DNA from 2 places in the Microbispora bryophytorum genome. Region 1 is predicted to be linked to the other one. Evidence: predicted binding sites of a transcription regulator. Region 1 holds the regulator's gene; the other holds the start of a gene.
What was found. Region 1 encodes HrcA, which represses chaperone genes, less so after heat shock. Its sites were predicted from a motif close to TTGGCACTCTCNNNNNGAGAGTGCCAA; they were not measured.
Positions count from the first base shown of each region.

Region 2: groL (chaperonin GroEL) is a predicted target of HrcA. The motif match lies at 1,448-1,474, and genes of this name have one in related genera.

Region 1 covers NZ_JBICTF010000001.1:778,732-782,137, reverse strand. Annotated here, with positions in the region: gene ACGFIB_RS03685 (DUF3097 domain-containing protein) at 1-216, opposite strand, end outside; gene ACGFIB_RS03680 (hypothetical protein) at 235-852, opposite strand; gene hrcA (heat-inducible transcriptional repressor HrcA) at 1,008-2,021, shown strand; gene dnaJ (molecular chaperone DnaJ) at 2,022-3,155, shown strand; gene ACGFIB_RS03665 (16S rRNA (uracil(1498)-N(3))-methyltransferase) at 3,165-3,406, shown strand, end outside.
Region 2 covers NZ_JBICTF010000012.1:24,108-27,513, reverse strand. Annotated here, with positions in the region: gene groL (chaperonin GroEL) at 1-1,340, opposite strand, end outside; gene ACGFIB_RS31870 (cold-shock protein) at 1,898-2,098, opposite strand; gene ACGFIB_RS31865 (MoaD/ThiS family protein) at 2,355-2,630, opposite strand; gene thrC (threonine synthase) at 2,676-3,406, opposite strand, start outside.

The sequences.
Region 1 (3,406 bases):
GCCGTCGAGGAGGAATCCTGCGGGCGTCAGCGGGAACACCCGGCGCCGGCCGAACCGGTCCTCCAGCGTCACGGCCTCCTTGTCGCAGGCCACCACGGCGCCGCAGAAGCGGCCCTCGGCGTCTTCGACCACGAGGTCGAGCTCGGCCGCGATCTCGGGGATCTGCCCCCGCCGTGGCCGCCGCCAGTCTCCGGAAAGCACGTCCCGCCCGTACATGCGGGGAACGCTAGCAAATCACGCCGGGCGGCGGCGGGCCGCGGAGCGGCGCGCGAGCACGACGACGGTCACGATCAGCGCAGCCAGGAAGCCGACGGTGGGCAGCGCCAGCAGCGCGACGGCGCCGCCCGCCAGCAGGCCGGCCACGCCGGTGAGCTGCTTGCCGACGCCGAAGCGCACCTCGTCGCCCTCGCAGGAGAGCTGATAGGTGCCCGCCTCGGGGACGCCTGCCTCGAACAGCAGCTCCCAGGTCGTCCCGTTCAGCGTGAGGGTCTGAGAGACGGCCGGCGGGGTCAGCCGCACCCGCGGGTCGGCGCCGTCGCCGAGCTGACAGCGGACGTCGGTGGGCTGGTCGACGGCCGCGTAGATCGCCGGCTTGTCCGCCGGGTTGAGCGCGACGGTCACCGACTGCCCGCCGGAGAAGATCGTGGCGGGCGCGGCGTCGCCGAGCGTGGAGAACAGGCCGCCGGTGAACCCGCCGGCGCCCGCCACCAGCAGGACGACGAAGAGCACCCAGGAAAGGAGGATCCACAGCAGCCGGGGCCGGATCGGCAGGGAGCCGGCGTACGGCGAGGCGAAGGGGTGCGGCATCCGCAGGGTAACGTCGGCCGGCGAGGAGGTCTGGTTCTCGTGCATGGGTGAAGAGTCGACCATGCGGCTTGTGGTCGATTTGCAGCTCGCTTGTCCTGGTGCCGTCGCGTTATCGCACCACGTGGGGTGGTAGCCGTACACTTGGCACTCGGGAACACAGAGTGCCAGAGTCGGTGTTTCCAGGCACAGGGAGGTGACGATTGCTCGACGACCGCAAACTCGCCGTCCTGCGCGCCATCGTCGAGGACTACGTGTCCACCAACGAGCCCGTGGGATCCAAGGCCCTGGTGGACAGGCACAACCTCGGCGTCTCCCCGGCGACGATCCGCAACGACATGGCGGCGCTGGAGGAGCAGGGATACATCACCCAGCCGCACACCAGTGCGGGCAGGGTGCCGACCGACAAGGGATATCGCCTCTTCGTCGACCGGCTGTCGCAGATCAAGCCGCTGTCGGGCGCGGAACGCAGGGCCATCGAGACCTTTCTCGCCGGGGCGGTGGACCTCGACGAGATCGTCATGCGCACGGTGCGGCTGCTCGCGCAGCTCACCCGGCAGGTCGCGGTGGTCCAGTACCCCTCGCTCACCAGGTCGTCGGTGCGTCACGTGGAGATCGTCCCGCTCGCGGAGCGCCGGGTCATGCTGGTGCTGATCACCAACACCGGGCGGGTCGAGCAGCGTGTGGTCGACCTGCCGGAGGACATCGCCGACGACCGGGTCGCGAACCTGCGCGCCGTGCTCAACGCGTGCCTGGACGGCTGCGGCCTGTCCCGGGTGCCGGAGACCGTGGCCGACGTTCCCGAACGCCTGCCTCCCGAGGACAGGCCCGTGGCGGTCACGATCCTGTCCGTGCTGCTCGAGACGCTCGTCGAGCGGCACGAGGAGAAGATTGCTTTTGGTGGGACGGCCAACCTCGCCGCCGCCGACTTCAGCATCGGCCTGCGGGACGTGCTGGAGGCGCTGGAGGAGCAGGTCGTCCTCATCCGCCTGCTGGGAGAGACCGGCGGGCTGTCCGGACTGACCGTCCGCATCGGATCCGAGAACCCCTACAGCGGGCTACGTGGCACCTCTATCGTGGCCGCGGGATACGGTGCGGGCGACAGAGAACTGGCCCGGCTCGGAGTGCTGGGCCCGACACGAATGGACTATCCGGTGACGATGGGTGCGGTGCGCGCGGTGGCGCGTTACGTCGGCCAGATCCTGGCGGGGTCATAAGTGTCCAACGACTACTATGCGACCCTTGGCGTACGGCGCGACGCCAGCCAGGAAGAGATCAAGAAGGCGTACCGCCGTCTCGCCCGTGAGCTGCACCCGGACGTCAACCCCGATCCGGAGACCCAGGAGCGGTTCAAGGAGATCAACCAGGCGTACGAGGTGCTGTCCGACGCGGGCAAGCGCCGCATGTACGACATGGGCGCCGATCCGTTCGGCGGCGCCGCGGGGGCCGGAGCAGGCGGCTTCGGCGCGGGCTTTCCGTTCAGCGACATCATGGACGCCTTCTTCGGCTCGGCGGGCGGCACGCGGGGGCCCCGGTCCCGTGCCCGCCGCGGCCGCAACGCCACCATCAGGGTCGAACTCGACCTGTCGGAGGCGGCCTTCGGCACGACCCGCGAGATCGTGGTCGACACGGCCGTGGTCTGCGAGGTCTGCCAGGGCTCCGGGGCGGCGGCCGGCACCCACCCCGACACCTGCGACATGTGCCACGGGCGCGGCGAGGTCTCGCAGGTGACCCGTTCGTTCCTCGGCCAGGTCATGACCTCCCGTCCCTGCCCCCAGTGCGGCGGCTTCGGCAGCGTCATCCGGCACCCCTGCATGGAGTGCTCGGGCGAGGGACGGGTCAGGACCCGGCGCACGATCAAGGTCAGGATCCCGGCCGGCGTCGAGGACGGCACGCACATCCAGCTCGCCGGCGAGGGCGAGGTCGGCCCCGGTGGCGGGCCTCCCGGCGACCTGTTCCTGGAGATCGCCGAGCGGCCGCACGAGATCTTCGAGCGACGCGGCGACGATCTGCACTGCACGGTCCACATCCCGATGACCGCCGCCGCGCTCGGCACCCTGATCACGGTCGAGACCCTCGACGGACCCGAGGAGATCGACGTGCGGCCCGGCACCCAGGCCGGTCAGGTCATCCCCCTGTACGGCAAGGGCGTTCAGCGGCTCAACGAGACCGGCAGGGGCGACCTGCTGATCCACGTGAACGTCGAGACGCCGACCAAGCTTGACCCGCCGCAGGAGGAACTGCTGCGCGAGCTGTCGAAACTGCGCGGGGAGGAGCGGCCGGCCGGCAAGTTCTCCCCGGGGCAGCAGGGCTTCTTCTCCCGCCTGCGGGACGCCTTCAACGGCCGCTGAGCTGATCGCATGAGTGTTCCCGTGTTCCTGTCGGACGCGGCCGGCCAGGCGGCGGACACGATCGTCCTCGACGGTCCGGAGGGGCGGCACGCCGCCGCCGTACGCCGCCTGCGCCCGGGGGAGCGGATCGACCTGACCGACGGCGCGGGGCGGGTGGCCGAGTGCACGATCACGGCGGCCGGCCGGGACTCGCTGACCGCGGAGGTGCTGCGCCGGTTCGAGGTCCCGCCGCCCCGGCCCAGGCTGGTCGT
Region 2 (3,406 bases), on a different contig from region 1:
TCAAGGGCCTTGCGGACGATCGCGGCACCGGTGGCCTCGTCGCCGTTGACCTCGAGCTTGTCGAACGCGTTGGCGCCGGCCTGCAGCAGGGCCACGCCACCACCGGGGACGATGCCCTCCTCGACCGCGGCCTTGGCGTTGCGGACGGCGTCCTCGATGCGGTGCTTGCGCTCCTTGAGCTCGACCTCGGTGGCCGCGCCGGCCTTGATGACGGCGACGCCGCCGGCCAGCTTGGCGAGGCGCTCCTGGAGCTTCTCGCGGTCGTAGTCGGAGTCGGTGCGCTCGATCTCGGCGCGGATCTCGTTGACCCGGCCGGCGATCTGCTCGGCGTCACCGGCGCCGTCGACGATCGTGGTCTCGTCCTTGGTGATGACGACCTTGCGGGCGCGGCCGAGCAGGTCGAGGGTGGCGTTCTCGAGCTTGAGGCCGACCTCCTCGGAGATGACCTGGCCACCGGTGAGGGTGGCGATGTCGCCCAGCATGGCCTTGCGGCGGTCGCCGAAGCCCGGAGCCTTGACGGCCACGGACTTGAACAGGCCACGGATCTTGTTGACGACCAGGGTCGCCAGAGCCTCGCCCTCGACGTCCTCGGCGATGATGACCAGCGGCTTGCCGGACTGCACGACCTTGTCGAGCAGCGGCAGCAGGTCCTTGTTCGCCGAGACCTTGGAGTTGACGATCAGGACGTACGGGTCCTCGAAGACCGCTTCCATGCGCTCGGGGTCGGTCACGAAGTAGCCGGACACGTAACCCTTGTCGAAGCGCATGCCCTCGGTGAGCTCCAGCTCCAGGCCGAAGGTGTTGCTCTCCTCGACGGTGATGACGCCTTCCTTGCCCACCTTGTCCATCGCCTCGGCGATGAGGGCGCCGATCTCGGGGTCGGCGGCGGAGATGGAGGCGGTGGAGGCGATCTGCTCCTTGGTCTCCACGTCCTTGGCGAGCTTCGACAGCTCCTCGCTGACGCGCTCGACGGCGGCCTCGATGCCCTTCTTCAGCGACATCGGGTTGGCGCCGGCGGCCACGTTGCGCAGACCCTCGCGGACCAGCGCCTGGGCGAGCACGGTAGCGGTCGTGGTGCCGTCACCGGCGACGTCGTCGGTCTTCTTGGCGACTTCCTTGACGAGCTCGGCGCCGATCTTCTCCCACGGGTCCTCGAGCTCGATCTCCTTGGCGATGGAGACACCGTCGTTGGTGATCGTGGGGGCGCCCCACTTCTTCTCCAGCACGACGTTGCGGCCCTTCGGGCCGAGGGTCACCTTCACGGCGTCGGCGAGCTGGTTCATCCCGCGCTCAAGACCGCGCCGGGCGTCCTCGTCAAACGCGATCATCTTGGCTGCCATTAGGCTAGACCTCCCAGTAGCAGGGTGTCTTCAACGGACCGAGCCGACGCCCGCGACGGCGCGGACCCGCTATCCCTGCGCGAGCCCCATCGCCCCGATCCCGGTTGTTGTCACTCTCGACCTCAGAGTGCCAAACAAGTATTTAGCACTCTACCCCTGCGAGTGCAAGCGGGAGCCATGCTGACCAGCTTGGACGTTATGTCCAGATCAGCGAGTCGACGAGCGGAGCGGGGGCACCGACGAGCCCCAAAAGGACGTGCCGCCGGCCCGGACCGAGAAGCGCCCAGGTGCCGCGAGCGGCGCGGCCGGCCTCCGGACGAGGAGCGCGCGGGAGCGGCGAGGAGCACGGCCGCGTTCTGGACCGAGGAGCGCACGGGCGCGAAGCGACCAACCGCGACGAGGCCGTGCTCTCCGCTCACCTCCGGCACGACCCGGCCGGTGTGGCGCCCCGAGCAGCCGAGCGCGGCGGGCGACCCAGCAAGAAGCGGGCGACACAGCAAGCGGAAGGCCCGGCTCGCGAAATCCGCGTGCCGGGCCTTCCAAGGTCGATGACGGGATCAGACGGACCGTACGGCTTCCGCCTGCGGGCCCTTCTGACCCTGCGTGATGTCGAACTCAACCCGCTGACCCTGCTCGAGGGCCTTGTAGCCGTCCATCATGATTGCCGAGTAATGGACGAACACGTCCTTACCACCGTCCACCGCGATGAAGCCGTAGCCCTTGTCCGCGTTAAACCATTTGACGGTGCCCTGCGCCACTTCCGACTCCTCTTGCTGGGCTGGGGACCACACCCAAGAAGCCCCCGGTTTTGTCGATCGTCTTCGACCATACCCGTGTCAAGGCGTAGGACAACAGAGTCAATCCGCAAACTACTACTTGGCGTTCGCTCAAAGCAGGATCGCAGAATATTCACTTTACTGTTGAATAGTTGAGAGCTGCACCTTTTGCCATGGCATCGCATGACTTCTTCATCGGCAGAAGCGCATGTCAGATGCTCGGCCGCGGTGCGGCGGCTCAGCCTCCGGCGACCGCGGGGATGACCGAAATCTGCACCCCGTCCGGCGTGGCGGTGTCCAGACCGTCGGCGAATCGGACGTCCTCTTCTCCGACGTAGACGTTGACAAAACGCCGGATCTTACCCGTTTCGTCCAGGATGCGGCCGCCGATGCCGGGGTAGTCCGCGTCCAGCTTCTGCAGGACCTCGCGGAGCGTTCCCCCCTCGCCGCTCACCTCCGCGGCGCCGTTGGTGTACGTCCGGAGAATCGTCGGAATCCGCACGGAAACGCTCATTGTTCGCTCGCTTTCGTTGCTGCCGATGGGCTTTTTGAAACGCTTTCAGTTGGCGAATGCCGCACGGAAGGCGTCGAGAGAGGGACGGATGACGGCGGCGGGACGGGCGTGCTCGGCCACCGCGTCGAGCGTCTTGAGTCCGTCACCGGTGTTCAGCACCACGGTCTCGGCGTCGGGGTCGAGGCGGCCCTCGCGCACCAGCTTGCGCAGCACGCCGACCGTGACGCCGCCCGCGGTCTCGGCGAAGACGCCCTCGGTCCTGGCGAGCAGGCGGATCGCCTCGACCACTTCCTGGTCGTTCACGTCCTCCACCGCGCCGCCCGTCCGCCGCGCAATGTCGAGCACGTACGGCCCGTCCGCCGGGTTGCCGATGGCGAGGGACTTGGCGATGGTGTCGGGCCGCACCGGCTGCACGACGTCCTGCCCGGCCTTGAACGCCTGGGAGACCGGCGAGCAGCCCTCGGCCTGCGCTCCGAAGATCCGGTAGGGCCGCTCCTCGACCAGCCCCAGCTTGATCAGCTCACGGAAGCCCTTGTCGATCTTGGTGAGCTGCGAGCCGGAGGCCACCGGGATGACGATCTGGTCGGGCAGTCGCCAGCCGAGCTGCTCGGCGATCTCGTACGCCAGCGTCTTGGAGCCCTCGGCGTAGAAGGGCCGGAGGTTGACGTTGACGAAGCCCCACTTCTCGCCCAGCTCGTCACCGATGAGCTCGGAGCAGAAGCGGTTGACCTCGTCGTAGTTGCCGTCGATGGCGACCAGGCGTCCGCCGTACACGG